DNA from 4 places in the Peribacillus sp. B2I2 genome. Region 2 is predicted to be linked to each of the others. Evidence: riboswitches for the same ligand, from Rfam matches in the RefSeq annotation. Region 2 holds a riboswitch; each other region holds the start of a gene.

Region 1 (7,642 bases), 2.7 Mb from region 2:
GTAGTTTATAAAGGCTGGTGTTTTGTAAGCTGCATCTGCGGCAACAGCTTCTAGTTTTCAACTTTTTCAATAAGCTCTAAGATATGACTAACATGCATATTTCCGGATGTTACTCTCGTCCTGCAACACAAATCCATTGCGGTTTGCTGCCGCATGGAACGAATAGGCAAACTGTTTTGTTCGTTCAACTTTCACATAGTGGCCACTTTCAGGATCAGTTGAACTTTCTTTAATCACCTTGGTTTATTCCTTGATAAATTTAACTGGTGGAAATGGCTCATAACTGGATCAATACTTGGGCCTCTGAATACATATCATTCACCAAGTCATACATTCGATGGCACCAGTTGATCTAAAGTAATCATTTCAAGTTGATCTCGCTGAATAGAATCATGTTTATTAAGTCTCCTTAACACCTCGAGTTTTATCCTTCTATTTTAGAACAAAAAAGACTGTAGGCAAAAAGAGTTCTATCTTTCTGTTAAAACAAAGTTGATTGGAACGGAATGTTCGAGGCTCCTGCGGGGAAAGCGAGTGCCTGGAGAGGAAATCACATGTGACAAACTCAATTATTATCTAATTTGTCTACAGTCTGAGGCGCTTGGACTTATTCAAGCGCCCAAGTGTCTTTTCACGTATTTGCCCATACACCGTTATTTCCTGTAAAAAGATAATTCAGGGATGTATTCAAAAATGGATTCTATTTTTCAGAACCATGCCAATGAATAAAAGACCAAATCACGAATTTGGTCTCAATGCTTCATTAATAAGTAAGAACTGCTTAAGGCTTTCGTATCTTATTTATATAATCCTGGATTTGATTGATCAGTCCATGGCAGTTTCACACCGAAGGTACTTGCAATGAATTGTGTATCTTCTCTTCTTTTTTTCCTTATTTGGGCCCGTTGTTTTGCCGATTCATTTAAATTCATTTCCATCTCTGTTTCAGGAACCAAACGTGGAACCGGTATTGGTTTACCTTCTTCATTAATGGCAACAAAGGTCAAAAAGGAAATGACGCATAAATTCCGATCTCCTGTAACTAAATCCTCTGCAATCACCTTTACGATGATTTCCATTGATGTTCTGCCCGTATAGGTCACGAAGCTTTCCAGGCAAACTGCATTTCCTTCGTGAATAGGGTGCAGGAAATCGACAGAATCGGTTGATGCCGTAACGACGTTGCTTCGAGCATGACGCATGGCGGATATAGCCGCTACATCATCAATGTATGCCATTAATTTGCCTCCGAACATCGTACCAATGTTATTTGTATCCGGCGGGAGGACAAGGCTTGTTTTTATGACCAAAGAATCCCGGCAATGTTTTATTTCTTCCATGGTGACTGCACTCCTTTAAGTCTGATTTCTCACTAGTCCACTTTATCGAATTATTACCTGTAAATCAATTCACATGCTTATTTTCCTGCTTTTAGTCAAAATTATTCGGTTAAAATAAAGCGTCCCACTCTCACTGCCCTTTTGGCTGCTTGCCTTGTTGCAGCTCACGCAGGCTCAAACCAAATGTCATTTGTAAATGAGGATAATCCTTAAACCCTGTCCAATCCCCGCCCCAATCAAAACCTAACCCTTTAGCGATGGTTACGACTTCCATCCAATCCGACTTTCCATTATCGTTGCCGTCATAACCCATATCCCAAATGGCCTCACCTTGTTTGTTTAGGAGGGCAAAATCTATCGCCAAACCGAAATTATGAAGAGACTCCCCACCTTTTGCATTCGTTACGATGTTCCCCGTGCTTAAACGGCCTTTTTCATAGAGTTCATTTTGCTCGGCTAAAGAACGGAACCCTGCCGTAATGATTACCGGGATGCCTTTGTCATTGGCCAATTGAATAAGCTCGTCTTTTTTGTCGGCGACGATCGGATTCAGCTCGTCTGTCAGTTTGATTTCATCTAAATCAGGCGGAAGCATATACTTGAACAAGAGCCCCAACAACAATCCGAAAAAGCCCAATATCAGACATGTCCTTACCCAAGTGGCTTTCACTGAAAAACCCTTCCTTTACTATAACTGTCTGAAAGTCAAAAACTCAACCAAAGACGGATGAGTTTTTTTCTTCTATTATAACTTTGATTTTAATTCTTCTATTTGCATTAAATGCCGTTTTTCATGGAGTCCCACGAACGGGACCCATTGCTTCAAGCTTAATTCTTTAAACAAAGGGTGGGGAAAAGACTTTTGTTCCAGATCATTTTCTTTTGCATGATCAACGACTCTTATAAAAGCTTTGCGAGATTCGGACAACTTATCCTTAACCTCATTCAAAGTTTGGAATGATTCTGACGGAATGACAAATGGCGGGGCCTGAACCTTCACTTCACGATTTAATGTAAGCTCGATCGGTTTATTAACAGCCGGAGTGCTATCGTCGCTTTTCAATTTATCGGCAATACTCTTTGTTATGGCCCGTTCCATTAAATATAAATGATCCAACACCTGAATGATGCTCCATCGTCCTGCTTCAGGATGCGCGTTCAGCTGTTCATCCGATAGTCCGTTGACCGCATTTAAAAGTTCTTCCCTGATTTTTTCATTATCATTCATCCTTAGCATCTCCTCTTATAAGCCTGGCTAATCTCCTATAATTATTCCATGACCTATATGAATGTGTAAAATAATAATACTTTTTGACAGAAACGAACCAATTAAAAGTTGTCTATTTTTTGAACAGCTCTATGATAGTCATAAAGGTAAAATTCACCTAATATAAAGGACTATCAAAATTCATCAAGGGTATTCTAAATAGGAGTGATCGCCATCATTGGAGGATACTCCATTCAGCCACAAAAGCAGATACAAGCACCCCAGATCTTTGCAGTTCTCTTCCCAACTAAAGGCCATATCAAATTCCTAGCGACTTATGCATTTTTGCTTTCATTTGAAATCATAACTTTCCAGAACCCGATTCGTAATGAGTTGATACCCTTTTTCATTCGGATGTATCTTATCACTGAAATACTCTGTTTTCTTTTTATTTTCAAAAAGATCATTTGTAGGAATGAATACCATCCTATCATCCTTTTCCGCTATTCCCTTTATTGCTTGGTTATAATCTAGAATGTGTTTTTCAAGTTTTTCATTGTCTTTAATTGGGTTATATAGCCCTACTACCAGTATATCCGCTTTATCGTTTGCCTTTATCAGTGTTGATATAATCTTATCCAGATGGTTGATATACTCCCGTTTACCATCATCGATTTTTCGGTCACTTATTTTCTCCAAGTTCCCGCCGTTACTATTGATCAAGTCATTCGTTCCAATATAAACGATGAAAGTATCGGCTTTATCAAGTTTCGTTTTAATGCGGTAATCGTCAAGCTGCTTCATTACCCCATCCGTTTCCTGACCTTTTATACCGTAATTCCAAAAACTCACTTTTTGTTCCGATTCCGGATTATTCAATTCATCCTCCAGACCGTCTACATATCCTTCCCCGTCCTTATCCCCTTTTCCATAGGTTAACGAATCTCCAAAAGCCATCACCCTTTGTACATCTTTCGCTTCCGAGGCTTGAAATTTATATGCAGCGAAACAAATTATTAGTACAATAATTAATAAACCTGCTATTTTTTTCATTTGCTTCTCCTTTTGTCTATTTACTATGAAGTATTTAATCTTTTAAATACCCAAAAATCTGTAGTCCTAACATATAAAATGAATTGTCAGATAAAGAGCAAAGAGTGTATGATAGTATAAAACTTTCAATGGATTGGGTTTCATTCACCGTCCCTTAATAAAAAAGCGGCGATACCCTTTATTCTGGAGATAGAAAATAGATAGGAGTTTAAATCATGGAAGAGCACATAGAGTTTAGAGAGGCAGAACTATCGGACTTACCCAGGATCGTTGAAATATATAATTCGACAATTGCTTCAAGAATGGTCACGGCTGATACGGAACCTATATCCGTACAATCGAGGGTTAAATGGTTTGAGGAACATGATTCAGAAAGTCGACCGCTATTTATAATTACTATAGAAGGGGAAACTGCTGGATGGATGAGCTTTCAATCGTTCTATGGGAGGCCGGCCTATAATTCCACGGCTGAAATCAGCATTTATATTGATGATTATTTCCGGGGAAAAGGAATCGGACAAATTTCGATTCAAAAGGCAATTGAAGTGAGCCCAAAATTAGGGGTGAAGACTCTATTAGGTTTCATTTTTGCCCACAATGCCCCAAGCCTGAAGCTCTTTTCCAAATTCGGGTTTGAAAAATGGGCACATTTACCTCAAGTTGCCGAGCTGGATGGCATTGAACGGGATTTGATCATTCTTGGTAAACGTGTCGATATTTAAATATATTTATTTAAAAGCTATTGCCTTGTGTAGTAGCTTTTTTCTCTGATTAAAAGAGGACGAAATGGTGAATTTAAAAATACCTATATACTTTCTGGAGGGAAAAATATTCAGATTCTCTTTTATTTGTCAACGCATTTAACAGCGCATCCAATTCTTGACTTGCTTGAACAGTTAGAAGACTTGTAAAACCATAAATTGCTGCCAATTTGATCATTTCCTCTCTCTTTTCTTCTACTTTTTCTATAGTTACCTTCCGGCAAATCATATAAACACCTCCTAATTTTTCAATATTTTTACACTTTCATCATAATGAAACTCGTAGTTAAAATCAACTATTTTACAGAAATTAAATGTGTTATTTCATAGGTTAAATGTGACAAAAAGCCTATTTCAGTCTCTAATTATGTATATTTTGTGACATCCACTATATAAACTTAAATAAAAAAAGCATCCACAAGTGTGATACATTGCGAATGCTTACTTCATATCCCTATCCCAAGAACCCAAAATATAGTCTATCGCTTACTATGTCATCCATTCCGAAGGAGACTCGTTATTAGGTCTATTTATAACAATCTTATATTCATCTTCAAGTACTTTTAACGGGGCATCGTAAAGGTGCCTTTCATCAGAGGTTTTGTATACTCCATTGGCCAATAACTCTTCAATAAGCTTTGCCTTCCTCTGTTCAATCCTCTTAAATAATTCCGCCATGTAAATGGCTCCTTTCCTAGTCATCATAGAGCCTGCTTCTAGTTGAGCTAAACTGTATTAACTGGTTTGATTTTCACCAAATTATATATACCTTTTTTATTATGTCACTAAACGTTATACCGCAAAAATAAAAGCCTCTTCTAATTCAAGAAGAGGCTGACAGTGTCCGTACGGCTCTTCTTATCTTCCAAGCATATGCTTGTTGGATTTAGCACAGTTCCCAAAATGGGTCTGCTGCCGAGGTTTCTTTGGGCCAAGTCCCTCCACCTCTCTGGATAAGAATTCAATATATAATTGATGTAGACATGATTTTATCTCAATAATCATCAAATGTCAATTACCTGGATCTCCCTTTTTTTCCGTGCCATAAAGGATTACCTCTTTCAAATACGGGTTGCATTTTCTTGTCTTTCTGATATGATGTCAGTAATTACATACAATTCACACCACTAGGGGAGTCTTTTTTAAGACTGAGATGGAATTAGTTCCGGACCCTTTGAACCTGAACCGGCTCATACCGGCGGAGGGAAGTGGATGATATCGTCCATTTACAGACTTTATCCATCTACCCCGTTCCGTATTCAGGAGCGGGTTTTTTTTATTGGGTGTAAACAAGGGGATCCATTTTAAAGGAGGATGAACAATGGAGAATACTAAATTAGAAACATTCAGTGATAGACTTCATGGACGGGCAAAAGAGATTTGGAAAAGGAACCATTCACATCCCTTTGTCCAGGCAATTGGAAACGGCACACTTCCTGAAAAGAAATTTGCCTATTACCTGAAGCAGGACTATATCTATCTCATGGATTATTCCAAGCTCTTTGCTTTAGGTGTCATCAAAGCTCATAATATCGAAACCATGGCAAAGTTTGCGAGTATTTTAAATGAAACCCTTCAAGTTGAAATGGATATCCATCGGCATTATGCTGCGGAATTCGGAATCAGCTCCAAGGAATTGGAAGATACAGAACCCACACCAACCACTCTAGCCTATACGGGTTACATGCTAAATGCAGCTCAGCATGGCACTTTGGCAGACCTGATAGCATGTCTCCTGCCATGTGCTTGGGATTATTATGAGATCGGTTTGCTATTGAAAGAACAAAATGGTGATGCATTGGAAAACAATCGCTACTCTGATTGGATAAGGTCATATTCATCTCCTGAATTCGGTGAAGCACACAAGTGGCTGATTGCTTTGTTGGAAGAATTAACAGAAGGCATGCCCGAAAAGGAACTACTTAGATTAGAAAAGCACTTTTTGGTGACTTCCCGATATGAATATTTATTCTGGGATATGGTTCAAAATGAGCAGGATTGGCCACTGTAGGTCGTTGATATGATGATGAATCCAATCAAGAAATTGACATTGACCGCCATGATTACGGCTATAACGACTTTAACCAGTTCATTTATTTTCATCCCTGCCGGATTTGCGAAAGTCTTTCCTATTCAACATCTGGCAAATGTCCTGACAGCCGTATTATTAGGACCTGCTTATGCGGTAACACAAGCTTTTTTAGTTTCCATCATTAGAAACATGTCTGGTACCGGTTCAATTTTCGCCTTTCCTGGCAGCATGATCGGTGCACTTTTGGCTGCCGTCGTATATCGAAAAACACAAAGCTTAAAATTCGCTTGTTTAGGGGAAGTGATCGGGACCGGGATTTTCGGGTCCCTAGCCTGTTATCCACTTGCAATCCTCCTATTGGGAGAAAAAGCTGCTCTTTTTGGTTTTTTACCAGCTTTTATGCTTAGTTCATTCGCAGGTGCGATTTTAGCTTTCATATTACTTAAAATACTTCTAAAAAATAATTATATGAAGGGGTTTTTTTATGAAAACAGCATTAACCATCGCAGGCTCTGATTCAGGGGGCGGTGCTGGAATACAAGCGGATTTAAAAACATTTTCTGCACATGGGGTCTTTGGAATGTCAGCAATCACAGCCGTAACCGCACAAAATACAATGGAAGTGCGTTCAATTCAGGCCATCGATACAGCTATCATTTCTGATCAAATTGCAGCCATCTTTGAAGATATTCGTGTCAATGCAGTAAAAATAGGTATGCTTGGATCTAAAGAAATAGTGGAAACAGTTGCTGCGTCCCTTAAAACATTCTTACCTGACATCGTTATCCTTGATCCTGTCATGATTTCCAAAAGCGGCCACCATTTGCTGGACGAAAAAGCCGTCTCTGCCTTAAAAACGGAATTGCTTCCGCTTGCAACACTTGCAACCCCAAATGTACCAGAAGCGGAAGTTCTTACTGGCTTGTCGATTCGAACGAAACAAGATTTTTACAGGGCATGCATATCCATACAAGAACTGGGCCCTAAAGCCGTTTTACTTAAAGGGGGCCATGCAGCGGGAAATCCAAATGATCTCTTTTATGATGGGACTGACTTCCACTGGATAAAGGGAGAACGCATTCATACAAAAAACACACATGGTACAGGCTGTACCCTGTCATCCGCCATTACATCCAACCTGGCAAATGGACTGACATTGCTGGAGTCGATCGAACAGGCCAAGACCTATATTTCTGAAGCCATTCGTAATAGCTTTTCAATCGGTAAGGGTCATGGACCTGTCCATCAT
Region 2 (7,642 bases):
TAACCATTGTATCGCAGGTTTGAAAGAGCCCTTATTGAGAATTTATTATACCATCATTCTCTTTTCACTTCCTAAAAAGAACTGCTTGCGCTATCCGGTTATTCATGCAAGAGTGTCCTTTTTTTCTTTTCGATACCCTTCCTCAAAGGAATAACAAAAGTGCTTCATTCCATGCTAAAATAAATCATATAAACGTGTACGAAGTGTGTATCCGCTTTTGTACTTCCGCTTTTTGTCGAGGAAAAAGTAAGCCTTTTCATCACTATTCATACTAGGGGGGAACATGATGAACACTCGAAGGAATATTTATTTTTTCCATGCTCCGAATGCAGAGATGCTTAACAAGGTCGAATACTTATCAGGCTTGGCGAAGCAACATTCGTATGAAGTCATCCAAGATTTCACAAAAGCGAATATCATCGTAAGCATCGGTGATGACGGCACATTCTTACAGGCAGCCCGTAAAACTGGATTCAGGGATGACTGTTTATATGCGGGCATATCCACCACAGGCAACTTGAATATGTATTGCGATTTCCACTTGGAAGACACGGATAAAATGATCGATGCCATGACAAGAGAGCAAATCGAGGTACGTAAATATCCAACCATCGAAATCCAATTGGACGAACAGCCCTCCTTTTATGCCCTCAATGAACTAAGTATCCGGTCTTCCATCACCAAAACGTTCATCATGGATATTTTCATTGATCAACTCCATTTTGAAACTTTTCGCGGGGACGGAATCATCATTGCGACTCCGACCGGAAGCACCGCCTATAATAAATCGGTCAATGGGGCCGTTGTGGATCCCCTTCTCCCTTGCTTTCAAGTGAGTGAGCTTGCTTCCATCAATAACAATACCTATCGGACCCTGGGTTCTTCATTCATCCTAAGCGGGGACAAGACGTTGACCGTCCACCTTGAACAAAACGGGCCAAGCTATCCGATCATCGGAATGGACAATGAAGCATTAAGCATCAACCATGTCGAAAAGGTAAAGGTCCGGTTAAGCGGTAAAGTCATCAAGACCGTAAAGCTAAAAGACAATTCCTTTTGGGAAAAGGTTAAAAGGACCTTTCTATAACGAACTAAAGGTACCGGATATGATATCCGGTACCTTTATATATGATAAAAATCTTTGGTATTTTGATAAAGGATTTCATAGACATCCTCAATAGGCAATCTTTTAACAGAAGCGATTTGACGCACACTGTCATGCATCATGCCGGGATGGGTCCATTTCCCTTTGAAAACCCCTTCAAATGGCCATGGGCCATCCGTTTCAATCATCATCAGCTTAAGTGGGTATGCCGAAACCAATTCCTGTATTTCCCTCTCATAACAAACATCAGGTGTAATCGAAATGCTGTAGCCCTTTTCGGCCATTCGTTCGATTGTCCTGATATCACCTTTAAACCAATGAAAGTGTGCCTTTGTGATTTGATGTTTTTCCAAAAGATCGCAAACGATAGGTGCATCATCATGGACGGCATGAAGAATAACCGGCTTTTCAACCTCTTTAGCTAAAGCCAGGAACCTCTCCAGTATCTCTATATACGCTGAGTGATCAATATCGGGATTTTCCTGCCTTAAGTAATAGGGCAGCCCAACCTCACCTATAGCAAACATATTGTGCACATGTACCCTTATCCAGTTCAATAATTCGTCCACTTCTTCATTACTCGGTAAGGGCTGCTCTGGATGAAAACCGAAGGCAGGCTTAATTCGTGAATCTTTGCGTGAAAGCTGATAATTGTTAATGGAAGAAGTCAAATTCATGGAAACAGTCAGTAACGATTCCACATGAACCTTGTCCATATCAGTTAGAATCTGCTTCTGCTCACTTTCTTCATACCTATCCAAATGGATATGGCTGTCGATGATTCTCAAGTTTAGTCGCCTCCTTAATTAAGTCGAAACAGTTGGCTTTAGTGCTGCATATAATTCTCTCTTCAAATGGAAAAATTCATCACTAAGCAGCTGTTCTTCACTTCTTGGCCTTGGAAATGGCACTGCCACTTCTTTGATGACAGCAGCGGGTTTTGCTGATAACACATATATTCTATCTGAAAGGAAAACGGCTTCATCGATGCTATGCGTAACAAAAAGCACCGACCTCCGATTTTCTTCCCAAACGGACAGCAGCCATTCTTGCATTTGCAATCTTGTCAGTTCATCCAAGGCAGAAAAGGGTTCGTCCAGGCACATCAAGTCCTGTTGACTTAAGATACTCCGAATGAATGCGACCCTTTGCTTCATGCCTCCAGATAATTCATGCGGATATGCTTTCTCGTACTCTGCTAATCCAGCTTTCATCAAAAGGGCTTTTGCCTTTTCTTTATCTCTGATCCCAGCAAGCTCGCTTCCAAGCAAAACATTTTCCAATACCGTTCTCCAAGGTAAAAGGGAAGGCTGCTGCGGCATATAGCTTATATGGCCCTTTAAGCCATTTATCTTTTTACCGTCCAGCGAAATGTTGCCATGATCCGGCTTCAAAATACCGCCTATCAAGTGGAACAATGTACTTTTACCACTGCCGGATGGCCCAAGGATTGTGACAAATTCTCCATCTTCCACATGGAAATCCATATTCTCTAAAATATTCTGTTTACCATCGAAAGAATAGGAGACATCTTTAATTTCCAGCTTCATCCTTTTCACCCTCCTTTCTCTTCCATGAAACTAAGTATTTCTCCAGGAAGGTGATGATCCAAAAAAAGAGCAGGCTCATTCCCATAATGATGAAAATGGCAACAAACACCCGATCTGTCCTGAACGCAGAGGAAGCGAGCGTCATATAAACACCAATCCCCGACTTTGCCCCAAGCCATTCCGAAATAACCGCACCCATTACACTATAGGTGGCCGAAATTTTCAGGCCCGAGAAAATGAACGGGATCGAGTGAGGAAGTTCAAGCTTCCAAAATAACTGGTTTTTTCCCGCTCCCATCATCTTGAAATAATGCTTGAGTTCGTATGGTGTCTGGCGAAAACCGTCCAATGAAGCAACCGCAACCGGAAAAAAACATACTAGCGAAATGACGATTAACTTAGGCATCATGCCAAAGCCAAACCAAATTACTAAAAGCGGTGCCAAAACTATGATAGGTATATTTTGTGATAGTATGAGCAGAGGGTAAACCGCGTCCTTTACGCCTGGAAACAGATGTAGGATTGCTGCGATTAATAATCCGATGCAGCTTCCAATAAAAAAACCCGATAACGCAAGCTCAGTTGTTGATGAAAGGTGACCAAAAAGATTCTGGGACGACTCAATTCCTTCAATGAAAATGGCCGACGGAGCGGGAAGCAGCCATTTTTCAACCTTTAATAAGACTGTCACTGACTCCCATATTATCAGCAACAATAATAAAAGAAAGAAGGGAGCCCCCTTCTTCCAAATTACCCTTCCGGTCATGCCCGATATTTCTCCGTTAACGTATCCATCGTAATTCCGCTCGGCTGATATAATATTTTCACTTGGGATATGACATTCGGCGAGCCTAATTCAATCATTCTTACATTCATTTTTTCTATCACGGCAAAAAGTTCGGAAAGCTCACCCTCCATTGTCGTTTCTAGCGGGTGAACTTCATACTTGATACCTGATTCATCAATGATCTTGATTGCTTCGTCGACCAAAGGGATGACATCCCCTTTAGGAATAATTTGTATACTAATTAATGAATTGGCCATTGTATTTCCTCCTATTTTGGTAAAAATTCATTGGTAAATGCTTTTTCAGGATTGAAATCACCTTCAAGAAGCTTATTTTCCGTCATCCAATCACTGTAATTCTTCCAAATTTCAAGCTTTTGTTCACCCCAACGCGGAGCATCATCCTGATACTTAGCTGCAAGCCACTCCTGGCTTTTCTTCACTAGTTTTGCATCAAGATCCGGGGCAGACTTAATTAGCACGTCTGCTGCATCACCAGGGTTCTTTATCGCAAACTGGTACCCTTTCGAAGCTGCATGAACGAATGCTTTAACAGTCTCGGGATCCTCTTTTATCATCTTTTCATTCGTTGTCAAAACAGGTGTATAGTAATCGAGCTTATCCGAGTATTCGGTTAAGTAAACCATATTAAGCTTTTCATTTCGCAACTCTGCCTCAATACCTGTCCACCCATAATATATCCAGGCAAAATCTATATCCCTTTTAACCGAAGTGAAAAAATCCGTGTCTCCTGTATTCACTATATCCACTTTATTTACATCTGCATTTTCTTCTTTCATTAGTGAATCAATAATGGCCTTTTCAACCGGAGACCCCCAGCCACCATACGTTTTTCCTTCAAAATCCTTGGGTGTTTTAATGTTTTTTGCCTCAGGTGAAGCAAATCCAGAGGTATTGTGCTGGATGACAGCAGCTACCGAAACAATCGGGACGCCTTGCACGCGGGCCTGCGTAATGCCCTCCTGGTAGCCCACGCCAAATTCGGATTTCCCTGAAGCGACAAGCTTATCAGCTCCAGCTTCACCTGGCATGATAATATCCACATCCAGACCTTGTTCTTTAAAATATCCTTTTTCCTTGGCTACATACAAACCTGTATGGTTTGTATTCGGTGTCCAATCGAGTACGACCGATACCTTTTTTAATTCTTTATTGCCTTCATTTTTAGATGCTTCTTCTTTTTCATTAGTTCCGCCTGCACCGCATCCAGCCAAAAGGAACAACGAAGTCAACAGTGGTAAGAATTTATTCAAGTTATTATCCTCCTACACATCATATAAGATCCATATGCCGGAACCATAATGGGGCGCCAGGGTCTATAAAAATACAAAAAACGCCCGAAGATGAATTCGGACGTTAACATACAAAACAGAAAGTCAGTAATAATATGTTCCCTCCGCTGGCATCATCCAGATCAGGTTCAAAGAGTCAGCATCTAAAGGACGCAATCTCAGCCAGCTTTACTGGCCCCCCTACATTTCTCGCACATATGAACTTTTCTCTCTCATTATATCAATTCATTCAGAAAAGGGAATACTAATTTGCTCCTTCTCCCTAATTGGAAAGGTATTCCTTCTAAATGTTTAGCACAGCCACCAAAACATCTTTTTGGAATGATAATCATTGTTAGCAAAATGATCATCCCTTTTGCCATACCAATCATTCTCGGTTGCCCTCATGCCTGAAACGCTCCAAATGGTCATTTCTTTGCATACATTCATATAATGAGCATAACCTGTAGACTTTTTTGTGTACTGGTTTTATAAACCCTTCATTTCATAAGCAAAAGGTGGATATGGTCATGATAAAGATTAATCACAAATGGTTAGATGTCAGTCAAATCCAACCAGGTATAGTATCTGATACATCGCTTGAAATTCTCCAATTGCTGGCGGAAGATTCTAACGCTTTTGAATACCGGAACTTCGGATACCTTAATTTCGATATACAACTGAGGCACCGAGTCATCGATGCCGCCATTTCGTTAGATAAAAGTGGTCCAGAATTTTCCACACTTGATGAATCGGCAAGCAATGAACAATATTGGCGCGTTTCAAAGGATGGCACATTTACCCTTCAGCCAGGGATTGCCCCTCATGCTGCACTCCTGGACATTTTCTTGAATGGAAGGCTTTACGCCTTCGAATGCGGTACAGCGATAGTCGTCACTTTTTTAAAGGCCATTTTGGATTTAATCGGCCCTAGGAATTTTGACTATCTTTTTTCAAACCTATTTCTATATGACTTTCGCCCTCCAAGCAATATGGCTCTTAATATTCATCAAGGAACGGATTATTTACCAGGGGATTGCGTTTACTTCGAAAACCCTGATCACGACGAGGAAACTCCTGAATGGCAAGGTGAAAATGCCATATTATTAGGGAACAACCTCTTTTATGGACACGGGATCGGGATTACCACTGCACAGGGAATCATCGATGAATTAAATAGCAATAGAAAGCCGAACGCCACCATATCGGCATCCCTGACAACGCATATCATTAGCTTGGATAGTTCCTTCTATAGCCAATTCCTGGAAAACACCCCTCGTGCAATGCCCGTTCACAGTCCTGTCAGCCTTTCCAATTGTATTGTTTCTGAAATAGGTCCGAAGATTTACCTTTCATGACCCTGGCATTTCCCCTATGCCGTAAAACCGTTTTATTATATACCGGCATAAAAAAATGCTTGGGAGAGATCTCCCAAGCATTTTTTCTTATTCACGCACCAATATTCCCTTTGCCTTTAAACCTTCGGGCACTTGCCTGACCCCATTTCGTAATGGATAGCGTATAAACCGCCAAGGCTGACCATATGAATAAAAACGCTAAAAGATGTGCTTTGGTAAAACTTTCATGATAGACGAATACCCCGATCAATAAGGATAAGGTCGGAGCAATATACTGAAAAATGCCCAGCATCGATAACGGGATCTTCTCCGCCCCTTTTGCAAAATATAAAAGTGGCAAGGCCGTGACAATCCCACCGCCCACCAACAGCAAGCTTGTGCTTCCCGCTGTAAAGAATTGCATTTCTGATTGGTTCATCAAGTATATCAGGTAACCCAGGGCCAGAGGCGTTACCATCATCGTTTCTAGCGTCAGCCCGATCGCCGACTCGGCCTTGATCATTTTTTTTGCCAGACCATATAATCCAAAGGTCATGGCCAAAACAAGAGAGACCCACGGGATCGTACCGAAATGAATGCCCAGGATCAAGACTCCGATTCCTGCAAGCAGGAACGATAAGATTTGTGCCCCGCTCAATTTTTCTTTTAAGACTATCACTCCCAATAGTACACTGACTAGCGGATTGATATAATATCCAAGGCTCGTGTCGAGGATCCGTCCTGAGTTAACGGCCCAGATGAACACACCCCAATTAGCAGTAACGAGCAGTGACGCCATTAGTAATGCTGCAAAGAGTTTGGGATTTCGCATAATGATTTTTACATAATCTAGAAACGCTTGCCATTTTTTCATGAACATCAATAAAACCAGCATGAAAACGAAAGACCATAATACCCTCTGAGCTAAAATTTCCGTAGCACCGACTCCCTGAAGGAACTTCCAGTAAATCGGCACGACTCCCCACATCATGTAAGAAAGGGCTGCATAGATCGCCCCTTCTTTTTGTTCATCCACTTTCATAACCTGCCTTCTTTCCATTTACATTCCTTTATCGAATTCCATTTAACTATTTTGTATATCCATTCCTTTTTTTGCAACCGTTAGTTTTTATCATACATGATTCTGTCATCGATGACCGTCATGACCGCCTCAGCTTTTAGGAGATCATCAGGCGCAACAGCAAAGACATCCAGATTAAACACGGTAAAATCGGCATCATACCCTTTGATGATCTGACCGCGGCGTTTTTCCTGGCCGATTGCCGCAGCACTCCCTTTTGTATAAAGTGCGAAGGCCTCGTAAACGGAAAGCCTTTCATCCAAGCCATATACGGTACTGTCCTCACTGTTTATTTTCGTTCTTGTGACAGCTGCATGAATGCCCAAAATTGGATTTAATGGCTCAATGGGCGCATCTGACCCGCCCGCACAAATAATGCCCAAATTCAAATAGGTCTTCCATGCATAGGAGGATTCCAATAGATTGGCCGGAACCTTTTCTTCCACCCACGGAAAATCGGACGGGACGAAACCCGGTTGGATATCAAAGAT
Region 3 (7,642 bases), 1.7 Mb from region 2:
GATGGGCAGTTTAGCGATGTTTTACAATACACAAGAATCGGAAGAAGGAAAAAATGCCTTCCTGGAAAAGAGGCCTGTAGATTTTAAAAAATTCAGAGGTTGATGAGGGGGATGGAAACTGGTGAAATTGGAGACGATTTTGACTCAGGAATATGTGGGGAAATATCAAGGCGTTTGGCCAAACCGAACGATCTTGGATTATTTGAATGATGCTATAGTGAAGCATCCAGATAAGATAGCGATTATCGATAAAAAAAGTAGTTTTACTTACAAGCAGCTTGGTAAGTTGGTCGATCGAATCGCTTTGGGTCTCTTGCATATAGGATTGGGTAAAGGGGATGTTGTCTCTTTTCAACTGCCTAACTGGAATGAATTTATAATCTTACACTATGCTGTTACAAGAATCGGTGCCATTAGCAATCCCTTGATACCGATTTATCGAGATAGGGAAATTGGCTATATGGTTGGGATGGCAGAATCAAAAATGATTGTTGTACCAGATTATTTCCGTGGGTTTTATTACCCTGACATGATTGAGAGACTAAGCCATCAATGGCCATCAATGAAACATATATATGTGATTGGGGACAAGGCGCCGAAGGGGATGAAACTGTTCTCCTCACTATTTGAGGAACCTTGGGAAGACCGGATGGATTCATCCATTTTGGATGAAATCACACATGACCCCAATGATGTGACTGAAATTATCTTTACCTCGGGAACCACTGGAAGTCCAAAAGGAGTAATGCATACACATAATACTCTTTGTATATCAACGGATTATTGGATTGACCACTTACATTTAACCTCCGATGACGTTCATTTCATGGCGTCAACGTTCGCTCATCAAACAGGTTTTGGTTATGGAGTTAGGCTCCCTACTCATATTGGAGGTACAGGAGTCTATCAAGACATTTGGAATCCGAGAGAGTTTATTGAATGGGTTGAGAAGGAAAAGATAACGTTTACGGCGGGAGCTACTCCTTTTCTGCAAGATACGATTCAAATGGAAGGGATAGAAAGTTATGACCTCAATTCGCTACGAGTCTTCGTAGCTCTAGGTGCCCCGATTCCCAGGCATTTAGTAAAGGAAGCCGTGGAAAAAGTACCGTTCAAGATATTGTCAGGATGGGGACAAACGGAAGATGGCTTGGTAACCTTGACGAGACTTGAGGATCTAGAAGAAAAACTGACGAATACCGACGGAATTCCCTTTCCGGGGATGGAGCTAAAAGTAGTGGATCTTGAAGGGGAGCTCTGTGCTCCGAATATAGAAGGTTCTTTATTAGTAAGGGGTCCGGCTCTTTTTGTCGGCTATTTTAAACGGATCGATGATACTTTAGCTGAGTATAGTGACGGATGGTTCATTACCGGTGATCGAGCATTTATTGATGAAGATGGATATATCCGGATTTCTGGAAGAAACAAAGACATAATCATACGTGGCGGCGAAAATATTCCAGTTGCTTATGTAGAAAATGTATTGTATGAACACCCGGATATTTCTAGCGCTCAGGTTATCGCTGTTCCAGATTCTCGTCTTCAGGAAAAAGCATGTGCATGTATCAGCATGAAAATGGGAAAGAGCCCGATTACGATGGATTCCATGCAGGAATTTCTCTCGGAAAAGGGTTTGGCCAAACAATATTGGCCTGAATTTCTTGAAATAATGGATGACTTTCCTCGTACGGCAAGCGGGAAAATCCAGAAATTCCGGCTCCGGGAAATGATAAATGAAAAGATAATAGACAATATATAAGCAGCTTAAATAAATCCATATTGACTAAATGGTGAAAGTGGAGGGAATATGATGAATAAAAGAATGGCATTTATCACAGGTGCCGGGAGCGGAATTGGCAGAGAGATTGCAAAAAAATTGGCTTCTCGCAATTTTAACATCATCGTGGCTGATATAAATCTTAAAAATGCAGAGGAAACGGTTTCTATAATCGAAAAGTCGGGTTTTGAAGCCAGAGCGGTCTATTGTGATGTAACGAAATTAGAAAGTGTTAAAAAAGCCGTTGAAGAATCAGTGAACCATTATCAAAGAATAGATATATTGGTTAATAATGCAGGCTGGGATAAGGTGGAACCTTTTTTAAAAAGTGATCCAAGCACTTGGAAAAGGATTATCGATATTAATTTACTTGGGCAGATCCATACTTGCAAGGAAATTTTACCTCTTATGATTGAAAATGGTTACGGCAAGGTAGTAAATATTGCATCAGATGCAGCTAGGGTCGGATCAAGTGGAGAGGCAGTTTATTCGGCTGCTAAGGGAGGGGTGATTGCCTTCACAAAAACGATAGCAAGAGAAATGGCACGTCACAAACTCAACATCAATTGTGTTGCACCAGGCCCTGCTGATACTCCTTTATTTCAAGAAATAGGCTCTTATAATGTTGGTATAGCAAGCGCCTTGGAAAAAGCTATTCCATTCCGTCGGCTAGCTCAACCCGAGGACATTGCCAGTGCTGTTGCCTATTTCGTTTCGGAAGATGCAGGGTATATTACGGGGCAAACTCTTTCCGTAAATGGTGGATTAACAATGGTTTAATTGATCGTGGTTAGGTGAGTATGCAAGATTGAAAGGCTAGTAATCCTAAAGCAATATAGCTTGAAAACTTTTTCTAATCGTTTGACAATTGGATTTATCGTGTTAATATAAAGGCAAATGAATTATATATACAATTTGTACCACTAGGGGTGCTTTATAGGTGAAATTTGGTTTTACCTGAGAAGCTGAGATTAAAGTATGACTTTAAGACCCTTAGAACCTGATCTGGTTTATACCAGCGTAGGGAAGTGGGGTCTGGGACAATACGTTTCTGTATTATTTCAAGTAAAACCACTTTCTTTACGTTAAAGAAAGTGGTTTTTTATTTGCAAAAAAAGAGGTGATTTAAGGTTTTTATCCCGTATCATTCATTGAAAAATAGAATTTGGAGGTAATGGACATGAAGTTTTCAGAGGAAATCCGCCAGGAAGTTGATCATATTTGGGAAGCTAGTTTTAATCACCCGTTTGTTGCAGGAATTGGAGATGGCACATTGCCATTAGAGTGTTTTCGTTTTTATGTCATGCAAGATGCCTATTATTTATCTCATTTTGCTAGAGTTCAAGCTTTAGGAGCAGTAAAGGCAACAGACTTACATACAACAAGCAGGCTTGCCGGCCACGCACAAGGAACATATGAAGCGGAGTTGAAGCTTCATGAAAATTTTTCTGAGAGATTAGGCATCACAAAAGAAGAAAGGGAAAATTTCAAACCCGCCCCGACTGCTTATGCTTATACTTCCCATATGTATCGTGCGGCTTATTCTGGACATTTAGGGGATGTTATTGCAGCTATCTTGCCATGTTACTGGCTGTATTATGAAATTGGCGAAAAGCTGCAAGGGTGTGAACCGGAAGAGCCGATTTATCAAGAATGGATAGCGGCTTACGGAGGAGAGTGGTTCCGCTCTTTGGTGGAAGAACAAATTGCGAGGCTTGATGAGATTGCTGAAAAAGTAACAGATGAAGATAAGGAAAGAATGAAGGAACATTTTATCCTTAGCAGCCAATATGAATACTCATTTTGGGAAATGGCTTATCGCTTAGAGACATGGCCTGTTCATAAGGAAATACTGGAAGTATAAAGGAGAATGAAACATGAAAAAAGGATTGAAATTAACGGATATATTAGTCACTATCGTGATTGCCGTAGCATTTGGAATCGTTTATATCCTTTGGGGTTCGATATATTATTCCGTTAAACCATTAGGATTACATCTAGATCAACTTATTTATGGAATGTGGTTTATTGCTGGCCCCGTTGCCTTTTTGATTTTACGGAAACCGGGTGTAGCACTTCTGGCAGAGATAGCTGCAGCTTCCGGTGAATTCTTTCTGGGTTCACCATGGGGGCTGACCGTACTCTTATATGGGGTGGTCCAAGGTTTGTTCGCTGAACTGCTGTTCATGGCGTTCAGATATAAAAAATTCAATATGTCGGTGGCCGTTTTAGCTGCGGTGGCTTCCTGCCTGGGATCAGTCATCATGGATTTTGCATACGGGGAAATAGGTGCGCTCTCCCTTTGGAATCTATCGTTATTCATGATTGCGAGGTTCTTGGGTTCCATATTCTTTGCAGGTGTAACAGCTTATTATCTAGTTAAAGTCCTGGAAGCAACAGGAGTAACTAATCTTGTTCGTCCAGTTTCAAGTAAAGATTATGCAGAACTGGACCAAAAGTAGAGGTTGATGGCCATGGAACGAATCGTTCATGTTGAGAAGTTAAGAATGAAATTTCCAGGTGATGAGTCATTGATTTTCAAGGACTTATCCGTCTCATTTGATAAAGGTGAAAAAGTTCTATTGTTGGGACCATCAGGATGTGGTAAGTCGACTCTTTTGCAAGTATTAAGCGGATTGATTCCGAATTCCATCGAAGTTCCGATGAAGGCGGAAGAATTGAAGTGTCCTTCTTCATGGGGATATGTTTTTCAAGACCCTGATAGTCAGTTTTGCATGCCGTTTGCTGATGAGGAAATTGCCTTCGTCCTTGAGAATCTTTCCGTCCCTAAAAAAGAAATGAAAGAGAAGATCCAAAAACATATCCGTGAGGTAGGATTGAATCTAGACGATATCCATACAAGTATTGATACATTATCAGGCGGGATGAAACAGCGTCTGGCCATTGCTTCAGTATTGGCCCTTGAACCGGAAGTGATATTTTTAGATGAACCAACCGCCATGCTCGATCCGGAAGGAACAAAAGAAATCTGGGACTTGTTGAAGGGAGTCGGACGAGACAAGACGGTTATTATCGTGGAACATAAAATTGATCATGTTTTAGAATTCATCGAACGAATCGTGCTTTTTAATGATGACGGTCAAATCATAGCTGATGGTCCAAAAGATACCATTCTTTCCCTATATAAAAATGAAATGAAAGAACATGGAATTTGGTTCCCAGGTGTTTGGGATGAGTATGTACATGACCATGAGCTCATTCGTGAAAACCCATTTAGTGTGGGGGCCCCCCTTATTCATGTGCAAGGTTTTAGCGGATTCCGGAAAAAGGAAGCGAAAATCAAGGTTGAGGAGCTGCAGGTCCATTCAGGTGAATGGATTGTAATCAGTGGAGAAAATGGCGCGGGGAAGAGTACTCTTTTACATGCACTGATGCAGTTCATAAAAACGAGTGGTCAGTATGAATTAATGGGGTCCCCTATTAGAAGGGTGAAAAATCTAACGGATCATATGACGTTTGTCTTTCAAAATCCTGAGTTTCAGTTCGTTGCAAATTCTGTATATGAAGAAATTGCTTATTCATTGAGAATTGAAAAAAGGCCGCAACAAGAAATCGAGGAGAGAGTCCAATCATTACTTGGAGTGTTCCGCCTTGAGGCACATCGGGATAAACATCCGTTTCAATTATCAATGGGTCAAAAGCGTCGCTTAAGTGTAGCTGCCTCAATCGTAATAGACAAAAAAATCATTCTCCTGGATGAGCCAACCTTTGGCCAAGATTCGAAAAATACCTTTGCATTACTGGAATGGTTTGAGGAATACCGAAGGCGCGGAACAACAGTGATCATGGTAACTCATGACGATCATATTTCAAACAACTTTGCAACCAGGATCTGGACGGTTAAAGACGGATACGTAATAAGTGATGAAAACATCACGCAATCAGGATTTTTGGAGACAAAAGTTAAAAGGAGTGTCATGTAGATGAATCTTACAAATGCAGAAACATGGCTCCATAAGGTTAATCCAAGCCTTAAACTTTGTGTATTGCTCGTGTTATGCATCGTGGCGCTATTCATTCATGACCTGAATTACATGATGAATATTACCATTGGCGTTTTACTTTTATTTTTGTTTTTTACCGGGCATTCGATAAAACGCATCTTACTTTTGTCGATCCCTTTTTGTTTCATTTTTATATCCACCTCTTCCGCAATGATATTATTCGGGCAAGGTGAAACGGTTTGGTTTGAGTGGGGTCTCATATCGATTTCGGAAGAAAGTTTCATGAGGGGATTACTGGTAGGCTTTCGAGCATTGCTTTTCGCGGCACTAGGTTTAACTTTTTCCTTAACGACGAGACCAGTGAACTTGTTTTATTCCTTAATGCAGCAAGTAAAGCTTAAACCGAAATATGCCTATAGTTTCATGGCGGCATTAAGGCTCATCCCCATCATGATGGAGGAATTTCAAACGATACGAAACGCGATGAAGGTACGTGGTTTCAAAAGGGGAAAAGGGATTAGATCGGTATATTTTAAAATGAAAGCTTATTCCATCCCGTTGTTATCCGGAAGCATCAGACGTGCTCACCGAATCGCGGTTGCGATGGAGGCCAAGCGATTTACAGACACTCGGGATCGAACATACTATTATGAATTTGGGTTTTCAAGAAAGGACCATGGATTCATTCTGTATTTTTTCATCCTGCTGTTGGCTGGGTTTTATCTATCGATTCAATTCCCGTTACTATCTTTGATTTTATGAGATTACAACTTTACTAGTTAGGGGTTCTTAGTATGAATGCACTAGAATTGCATATTATTTCTACTGGGAAACAGCCAATTGAGAAGTTCGTAGAAATCGCTTCTAGGATTCAGGAACATGTTGATTTCTTCTATCTAAGGGAAAAGCACATGAATGCATCAGAACTCTATCGTGCAGTGACCCTATTGCATGATAATAAGATTCCGCTGTCTAAGATCATCATAAATGATCGTGTGGATGTAGCCTGGGTACACAATGTATTTGGTGTGCAATTGGCTTTTCATAGTTTAGATGCAGGAGTCGTAAAAGGAGCATTTCCAGGGATGAGTGTTGGCTGTTCGATCCATTCCATGGATGAAGCGAAAGCCGCTTTCCGTAACGGGGCCGATTACGCGATCTATGGACATGTTTTTGAAACAAATTCAAAACGCGGCCTACCTCCTAAGGGAGTGGAGGAACTTCATGCAATCACAAGAAATGTCAATCTTCCGATTATTGCGATAGGCGGAATAACTCCTTCCAATTGCCAAGTTGTAAAGGATGCGGGCGCACACGGAATTGCGGTCATGTCAGGTGTGCTTGAAGCTGAAAACCCGGTTAGAGCCGTTAAAGAATATTCGAAGTCTTTAGGAAAGGAGACATAAAATGAATTCCATATATGATGCAATCATTGTTGGGGGAGGGGTAATTGGTGGATCCATTGCTTTTCAATTAGCCAAACGAGGTAAAAAGGTCCTTTTATTGGAAAAAGATAGAATTGCCAGTAAAGCATCCAGTGCTGCAGCCGGGATGTTAGGAGCACAAGCCGAATTAGATGCTGATAACCCGCTTTTTAGTTTGGCAAGCCGAAGCAGGGGGATGTTTCCTGCACTGTCGGAAGAATTAAAGGACTTAAGTGGAATTGACATCGAATTAGTGAATAAGGGTATGTTTAAGGTGGCGCTAACGAATGATCAAGTAGCCGAATCGATGGACATGATCAAAGTCCAGCAAGATGCGGGACTAGAGGCGGAATGGTTATCGACTGCCGAAATAAGGAAAATGGAACCACTTCTTTCGGATGAGATTAAGGGAGCCATGTTCATTCCGAAGGATGGACAAGTTTCAGCCACCAGGCTGTCGCTCGCTTTTGCTAAAT
Region 4 (7,642 bases), 3.3 Mb from region 2:
AGACTTCAAGATCCTGAAATCTCCGCTTCAGTATCCATTGATATTAGTGCAGGATTAGTTGCTTGCAGCCAGATCATGGTCAATGCATCCACGAAGATATTGCGGAAATGTTTGCACAATTCCACACAAAAAAAGCGGCATTGAGTGCTGATTTCCTAAGATTAAATAAGGAAAAAGGATGGCTGGTCCCTCCTCCTCTTCATATTAATAAAACAAGTTCGTAAAACATGGATGAAATATCCCCTTAATCATGTTGGCTGAATCTCCAACATGATTAAGGGATTGATTTCCGTATGAAAGGAAGATTAATGAATCACTACCATTGCAGACTTTCGATTAAGTGGCACTTTGTGCATTCTTGACTATAATCATTTTTTATAAATTCATGATTACAATTCTCCCGAAAAATGTTCAGCTCTCTTTTCAGCTGTTCCAATTGAGTTTCCAACTGTTTCATTTCAACTTTTATCTGGATTACCCGATTCATCGAATTCTCCCTCTCGTCCGAATCATTGATAGATTTTTCCGTCCGTTTTCCTAAATTCATTGGCTTTTTCTTTAAGCCCTTCATCGATTACCGACTCAAAGCCCAGACCCTTTTCTTTCGCCAAATCACGGATGTCCTGTGAGATTCTCATACTACAGAATTTAGGTCCGCACATTGAACAGAAATGGGCTGTTTTGGCACCTTCAGCTGGTAGAGTTTCATCGTGATATTCAACCGCCCTTTCAGGGTCGAGAGAAAGATTGAACTGATCTCTCCAACGAAATTCGAATCTAGCCTTAGAAAGGGCATCATCTCGTTTTTGTGCATGCGGATGGCCTTTTGCAAGGTCAGCTGCGTGGGCTGCAATTTTATAGGTAATGACCCCTACTCGAACATCCTCTTTATTCGGAAGTCCCAGATGCTCTTTCGGTGTCACATAACAAAGCATGGCAGTTCCAAACCATCCAATCATGGCAGCACCAATTGCAGAAGTAATATGATCGTACCCAGGTGCTATATCCGTTGTTAATGGTCCTAGGGTATAGAATGGTGCTTCTTGACACACTTCCAGCTGCTTATCCATATTTTCTTTAATTAAATGCATAGGTACGTGACCGGGTCCCTCAACCATGACTTGAACATCGTGCTTCCATGCAATCTTCGTCAGTTCCCCCAATGTTTCCAATTCAGCAAATTGAGCCTCATCGTTTGCATCTGCAATGGATCCAGGACGGAGGCCGTCGCCTAATGAGAAAGAGACATCATATGCCTTCATGATTTCACAAATCTCTTCAAAGTGAGTATAGAGAAAGCTTTCTTGGTGGTGGGCCAAGCACCATTGTGCCATGATGGAGCCCCCTCGGGAAACAATTCCCGTAACTCGCTTCGCTGTTAAAGGGATATATCGCAAAAGCACACCAGCGTGTATAGTGAAGTAATCGACACCTTGCTCGGCCTGCTCGATTAATGTATCCCTAAAAACTTCCCAATTTAAATCTTCCGCGACTCCATTCACTTTTTCCAATGCTTGATATATCGGAACAGTTCCAACTGGCACAGGCGAATTCCTGATAATCCATTCCCGGGTGGTGTGAATATTCTTTCCGGTGGAAAGATCCATTATATTGTCGGCTCCCCATCGTGTAGCCCAAGTCATTTTCTCCACTTCATCTTCGATCGATGAACTAACAGCTGAGTTTCCGATATTCGCATTTATTTTCACATGAAATTTTCGTCCGATGATCATGGGCTCACTTTCAGGGTGGTTAATATTTGCCGGAATGATCGCCCGTCCGCTAGCTACCTCTTCTCTTACAAACTCAGGGGCAACATTTTCCCTGATCGAAATGAATTCCATTTCTGGGGTAATGATACCTTTACGGGCATAATGGAGCTGGGTTACGTTTTGCCCTTCCATCGCTCGCAATGGTTTTCTTTTCAATCCCGGAAAAATTTCTACTTTGGATTGTGAATCCACTTTTCTATACCCATTATCTTCTGGTTTTATTTCACGTCCTTCATACTCTTCAACGTCTTCCCGTTCCAGGACCCAGTTGCGTCTAATCGGGGCAAGACCTTTATGAATATCAATGGGATATTCTGAATCCGTATAGAAACCGCTTGTGTCATAAACTCGTAAAGGCGGATTCTCCTCTTCGCCGAATGCCCCTGTAGTCGGACTTAGCTTAATTTCACGCATAGGTACTTTAATATCAGGTCTAGATCCCTCAACATACACTTTTTTACTCCCAGCAAAACTGGACATAATTGAAACGTTCATGTCATTTACTGAATTACTCATGATTTCATTTCTCCTTTTTAAGTTCATTTAAAAAGGACAAAATCCAATCCATTTCGCACGAAAAAGCCAGGTCTCATATTTAAGACCCGGCTAACGTTAGTATGACTACAGAAATGACCAATTGAAATGGTCATTGTTTAGTAGATTCTAACTTCCCCACGCTGGTATGAACCAGATCAGGTCCTGAGGGTTAAGAAGCTTAAGCGCTTCTCTCTCAGCCCAACTTTTATTGGACACCCCTAGTCTAAATAATTTAATTGATTACAGGGTAACTATATATCACCCTTTTCACTCTGTAAATAATTTAAAAGACCTAATATTTTATTTCAACCTCTCCAAAATTCGTTACTTGAAGAGTAATTTTACAGGCTCTCAAGGATTGGGAAAAGCTCCTCTAAATGCTTGATTTCATAGGTTGGAAGCACTTCATTCCGTTCCTTATCATGGCGATTTATCCAAACCGACTTTATGCCTACCCGTGACGCTCCAAGGATATCCGTCATTAAATTATCGCCGACCATCAATACTTCATCCTTATCAAGCTCCATGATTTCCAAAGCATGCTCAAAAATGGAGGCATCCGGTTTACCTCTTCCAAACGCACCAGAAATGACGATTTGGTCGAAATAAGGAACTAGTTCAGGCGTAATTTCAAGTTTGGTGTTTTGCAGTTCAGGAGACCCGTTCGTAAGCAATAGCAATTTGTACTTCCCTTTTAATTCATCTAACACACGAAATGATTCTTCATAGATAAATGGCTTTTTGCGTCTCTCGGCCGGGAAACGTTCTGCCAGTTCAAGCCCAAATTCCGGGTCATCGATCCCTAATGCCTTCAAGCCTCCCGTCCACGCTTCTTTCCGATAAGCCGGTGCAATCCCGGCCATCTTCCGGAATTCATCATGATCATCCTGAAAATTTCCCCATAGCCCCTCAAATGGGTTGATACCGATCATTTGAGTAAATGCATATGTATCGTAAGAAGAATAAAGCTCACGCGCTTCCTTCCGCACAGCTTCTTCAAACTCGTCGACATTCAAATCATACTTCTCCTTAGCCACTTCGCATGTAGCCACAAAAGCCTCTTTTACACTTTTCTGATCCCATAGTAATGTATCATCTAAATCAAAAAAAACTGCCTTCACCAAAATGTCCACCCTCTTTCCCTATTATTGAAATCGTAAAAATTACACTATTACAATAATAAACCACAACCAATGGAAAAAGAATAATTATTCAGAAAATCCCTGCATCTTTCTTAAAATCAGCAAAATGTACGATGAACATCATACTTACCTTCTCTGATGGAAAACCCTATATTTCTTCACTTATCATCTTTCGAATACATACAGCTTTCCATTACTTGCAATCTTGAATTTTGGACCGGTGAACCCCCGTCGGATCAGCTCTTTTCTCATATATATCATGAGGGCGGCATGACTCACGATCAGAACATCCCTATCCCCCTTTGTAAAGATTTCATCCAATACCTTATTGATTCTTTGTTCAGCGATCTTAATTTCCGCCCTTGTCTGCCTGTTGAACATCGAGCAGCATCGAATCCAGATGGCCCATAGGATGAACGGCAGCTTCACTTTTCCTTTAAGAGGGGGAGAAGGTATTTCCCGCAGCTCCTCCATTCGATGAACCTTACCTGGATAGATATGTTCCGCTGTCTTGACAGCTCTCGACATATCACTGCAATAACATTCCTGCCATTCCTCCATGCCAAATAAAGTCGTTCCATAAATAATATCCGCTGCATCATAGTCCTCAAACCATTGCTTCATATCATCCGCCGTCACAGATTTCCCAGTAGGAAATTCATGTGCCACCTTAAAATGCCGTACCAAACCAATTTTCATATATTCTCCTTTTTATCTTTTTAAATATAAGTTTCTTTTTGGCTTTTCAATAGTTATGTAAAATTATACAAAAACAGGTATATGAAAACCATTAAAAACCTTACTGAATTGCACTTGCGAGTATGTGTTTTATACAATCTTACAGATTGGGTCACTGCTGAAAATGGTCCTGCAGAAGTGGTCCCGTCACATGCTATAACCAAGCGTTTACCCCTATGCTTTTTTAATACCCTTTCTTCACTTTAACCAACAAACGTAAAAATACAAGAAACGACTTTCCCTTACGAGTTCATGGAAGATGTTACAGGAGTAATAGCAATTATTAAAGGGAAAAATTTCATGGCCAGACTCTATCTGAAATTATCAAAAAAAGAGAAAGCATTTTGCCTTCTCCACATGTCGTTACCCTATGAATTGAAGTTCTGTTATCGTACATCTCTTCCTGAATTTATATTTCCCGCTCAAATCACTGAATTGATAATCATTGAGGGATTTTCCCAATTGTTCCTTTAGCTTATCCACAGTGATGGATTCCTCCACTGTCTCTTTCCAATTTTCATTTCCGATTAACTCATCGAATGGTATGGTAGTCAGGACTTCATCATAAATCTGGATGCTTTGATCGATGCCGAAGCTGCCATAGATACTGCCATTTTCTTCAGCAAAGATATGCTCCGATTCAAGTTCTTCCACCAATACTTCTAGATATTCCTTTGACTTAACAGGCTTGATGGCAATCTCTGCTTCCGCCTTTACAGGTCCCAATCTCTTATCTATGATCTCTATTGTCATTTTAACGTAAACGGGCGGATACCCAAACCCTTCACAAAGTTCCGCTGCCGAATTATATACCATCTGAACATCCTCCTTTTGTCACTATCATTATATAATATAAATCCTTCATTTCCTTACCAAAAACCCTTATTCAAGATCACTTGGCATCGTAGTTCGTTTTGAATGCCAACGCTTCTTTTTCCTATACGAACCTAACAAAGAAATCCAATGCAGCTCCATGCATTGGATTTCGCCAACTTCTTATTATGGCTTTAGCACCACTTTAAAACATTCATCTTCGTGATCATTAAAGATTTGATATGCTTCACTCGCTTTTTCGAGAGGAACTCTATGTGATATGATTTCCGTCGGGTCGAAATCTCCAGCTGTGATTTTATCAAAAAGCTTTGGCATATAGTGTATGACCGGTGCTTGTCCCATTTTTATATTAATGTTCCTTTCAAATAAATTGCCTAACGGGAACATATTATATTTGGACCCATATACGCCAGTCAGTTGGATCGTGCCGAATTTACGCACGGCGTTAATGGCAATTTCGATCGCACTTAACGTTCCACCCTGAAGTTTCAACTTTTGCTCAATCGCCTCAATCGTCGATTTCTTGCCATCCATTCCCACACAATCAATGATGACATCCGCCCCGCCTGAAGTGATTTCCTTAATATAGCCGCCCATATCGTTATACTCATCGAAGTTATACGCTTCAACCTTATTCATCTGTTTTGCCTTATTGAGCCGATAAGGAAGATTGTCGATGGCAATGACCCTTTTTGCGCCCTTCATCCAAGCGAACTTCTGGGCCATCAAGCCAATTGGCCCACAGCCCAGTACCGCTACCGTATCATCTTTCTTGACGCCTGCGTTCTCTACACTCCAATAAGCGGTTGGCAGCACATCGGACATGAACAGAAGCGCCTCATCTTCAAGTTCGCATGACTCTGGGATGACAAACGGCATGAAGTTCCCATAAGGGACCCTTAAATATTCCGCCTGTCCTCCTGGATAGTTCCCATATCGTTCCGTAAAACCAAAGTATCCTCCAGTATCCACCGCTTCATTGGGGTTGGAATTGTCACATTGACTCTCCATATCATGTTCACAATAATAACAATGTCCACAAGAAATGTTGAAAGGCAGGACAACCCTGTCCCCTTTTTTCACTTTCGATACTTCCGGACCCACTTCTTCAACGATTCCCATCGGTTCATGACCAATGACATAATCTTTATGCGTAGGCAAAGCGCCCTGATATATATGGAGATCGGACCCGCAAATCGCCGTTGAAGTCACTCGGACGATGATATCATCCTTTTGCTGAAGTTTCGGATCTTCAACTTGTTTTACCTGAATATCTTTTGCACCTTGGAAAGTTACAGCCTTCATAATCAACCTCCTGAAATATTCTTAATACAATTGATATACCCGCCAAAAAAGACTACTAAGCCTAGCAACACCTGATTTTCCCAAGAAATAAATAACCTTCTTTAAGTTGAATCCGGATCATACAAAAAAAGCCCCGGAAAACCGGGACTCACCTATGAAACACCTATTTAGTAAACTTATAAATTCCCATTGTTATTGTGCTTATACTCTCTTAGTACCTCGTTAAATACATCGGGATAATTCGTAAACAGCCCCGTTGCACCCCATTCCAGAGCCTTTTTCATGTCCGCTCTTTCATTTACTGTATATGGATGGAATTGAAGGCCATGGTCTCGAACCATCTTCACATATTGTCCGTCAACCTTACTGAAGTTCGGGCCAACTCCAATGGCATATTCCTTAATCGATTCCAATTCTTCATCAGAAATGGTTGCTTGGTTCTTATAAGAAAAAAGTTGCACAAGCGGTAACTTTGGATTCATGTCATGAACCTTCAAAAGGCTTTCTTGACTGAACGATTGTATAAGTACATTTTTGGTACGGCCCTTTGAATCTACCATTTTATAATCTTTCAAAACCTTCAGAAGTTCTTCTTCCATTCCTGGATATACATCAGGGGACTTTGTTTCAATGTAGTAATTTGCCTGCCTGCCGAATTTCTTAAAGACTTCTTCAAGAGTGGGTACCGTTAACCCTTCATATTTCTTTTTTGCCAATTGCGGATATTTTTCATTGAACCATGTACCGGCATCCAGTTTTTTGACTTCTGCCAGAGTTAAATCCTTCACCAGACCTGTACCATTCGTTGTACGATCAACCTTTTCATCATGCATCGCTATCAATCTTCCATCCTTGGTCATCTGAAGATCGATTTCTATGTAGTCGCCTTCCATTTGTTCTCCCAATTGATAAGCGGGAATGGTATGTTCAGGTGCATAACCGGAAGCTCCGCGATGTGCGACATTCACGATTTTCTTCTCATAAATAGATGAATTCGAATGATTTTCATTTGCTGCTGAAGCCCCCATAGAAGTAGCCTGCAATATAAAGGCCGCACTCATCATACATAAACCGAATTTCTTTATATTCGTTTTCATTTTCCCTCTCTCCCTCCTATTGTTACCATCATTTTAGAAGGGGAATGTGAATCTATAGCAAATATAGTGTAAAGAAATAATAAATTGGTTTAATTGGGTAAAATAACCTATCTAATAAATTACCCACAGGGCATTCATTTAGTTTGTTGTACCTAACCAAAAAGCATTCGTCTCCCCATCATGCATTTTCTTCACTCTAGTTGATACAAGAAAGTCC

What was found. Region 2 has a riboswitch for thiamine pyrophosphate ahead of ABIE66_RS20155 (ABC transporter substrate-binding protein). Riboswitches for the same ligand answer to the same signal wherever they lie in the genome.
Region 1: linked by a shared signal. The riboswitch ahead of tenA (thiaminase II) and the one ahead of ABIE66_RS20155 (ABC transporter substrate-binding protein) in region 2 are both predicted to bind thiamine pyrophosphate.
Region 3: linked by a shared signal. The riboswitch ahead of tenA (thiaminase II) and the one ahead of ABIE66_RS20155 (ABC transporter substrate-binding protein) in region 2 are both predicted to bind thiamine pyrophosphate.
Region 4: linked by a shared signal. The riboswitch ahead of thiC (phosphomethylpyrimidine synthase ThiC) and the one ahead of ABIE66_RS20155 (ABC transporter substrate-binding protein) in region 2 are both predicted to bind thiamine pyrophosphate.

Annotation. Positions count from the first base shown of each region.
Region 1 covers NZ_JBGCCB010000001.1:1,386,986-1,394,627, reverse strand. The annotation lists partial or broken gene ABIE66_RS07105 (transposase) at 1-279, opposite strand, end outside; gene ABIE66_RS07100 (acyl-CoA thioesterase) at 798-1,340, opposite strand; gene ABIE66_RS07095 (M15 family metallopeptidase) at 1,471-2,010, opposite strand; gene ABIE66_RS07090 (DinB family protein) at 2,086-2,568, opposite strand; gene ABIE66_RS07085 (DUF459 domain-containing protein) at 2,899-3,600, opposite strand; gene ABIE66_RS07080 (GNAT family N-acetyltransferase) at 3,816-4,322, shown strand; gene ABIE66_RS07075 (aspartyl-phosphate phosphatase Spo0E family protein) at 4,396-4,590, opposite strand; gene ABIE66_RS07070 (Fur-regulated basic protein FbpA) at 4,851-5,039, opposite strand; SAM riboswitch class I at 5,217-5,321, opposite strand; TPP riboswitch at 5,481-5,585, shown strand; gene tenA (thiaminase II) at 5,683-6,372, shown strand; gene thiW (energy coupling factor transporter S component ThiW) at 6,388-6,909, shown strand; gene thiD (bifunctional hydroxymethylpyrimidine kinase/phosphomethylpyrimidine kinase) at 6,878-7,642, shown strand, end outside.
Region 2 covers NZ_JBGCCB010000001.1:4,075,042-4,082,683, forward strand. The annotation lists gene ABIE66_RS20130 (NAD kinase) at 287-1,087, shown strand; gene ABIE66_RS20135 (TatD family hydrolase) at 1,123-1,893, opposite strand; gene ABIE66_RS20140 (ABC transporter ATP-binding protein) at 1,912-2,655, opposite strand; gene ABIE66_RS20145 (ABC transporter permease) at 2,639-3,421, opposite strand; gene ABIE66_RS20150 (thiamine-binding protein) at 3,418-3,699, opposite strand; gene ABIE66_RS20155 (ABC transporter substrate-binding protein) at 3,711-4,715, opposite strand; TPP riboswitch at 4,837-4,946, opposite strand; gene ABIE66_RS20160 (protein-glutamine gamma-glutamyltransferase) at 5,264-6,091, shown strand; gene rarD (EamA family transporter RarD) at 6,183-7,112, opposite strand; gene ABIE66_RS20170 (amidohydrolase) at 7,193-7,642, opposite strand, start outside.
Region 3 covers NZ_JBGCCB010000001.1:2,358,237-2,365,878, forward strand. The annotation lists gene menB (1,4-dihydroxy-2-naphthoyl-CoA synthase) at 1-103, shown strand, start outside; gene ABIE66_RS11810 (AMP-binding protein) at 122-1,759, shown strand; gene ABIE66_RS11815 (SDR family NAD(P)-dependent oxidoreductase) at 1,811-2,557, shown strand; TPP riboswitch at 2,693-2,821, shown strand; gene tenA (thiaminase II) at 2,958-3,641, shown strand; gene ABIE66_RS11825 (ECF transporter S component) at 3,655-4,239, shown strand; gene ABIE66_RS11830 (ABC transporter ATP-binding protein) at 4,252-5,721, shown strand; gene ABIE66_RS11835 (energy-coupling factor transporter transmembrane component T family protein) at 5,722-6,504, shown strand; gene tenI (thiazole tautomerase TenI) at 6,537-7,148, shown strand; gene thiO (glycine oxidase ThiO) at 7,150-7,642, shown strand, end outside.
Region 4 covers NZ_JBGCCB010000001.1:813,340-820,981, reverse strand. The annotation lists partial or broken gene ABIE66_RS04190 (DUF3231 family protein) at 1-224, shown strand, start outside; gene thiC (phosphomethylpyrimidine synthase ThiC) at 510-2,291, opposite strand; TPP riboswitch at 2,425-2,539, opposite strand; gene ABIE66_RS04180 (HAD family hydrolase) at 2,651-3,433, opposite strand; gene ABIE66_RS04175 (histidine phosphatase family protein) at 3,617-4,150, opposite strand; gene ABIE66_RS04170 (hypothetical protein) at 4,553-5,005, opposite strand; gene ABIE66_RS04165 (zinc-dependent alcohol dehydrogenase) at 5,189-6,328, opposite strand; gene ABIE66_RS04160 (glycerophosphodiester phosphodiesterase) at 6,505-7,425, opposite strand.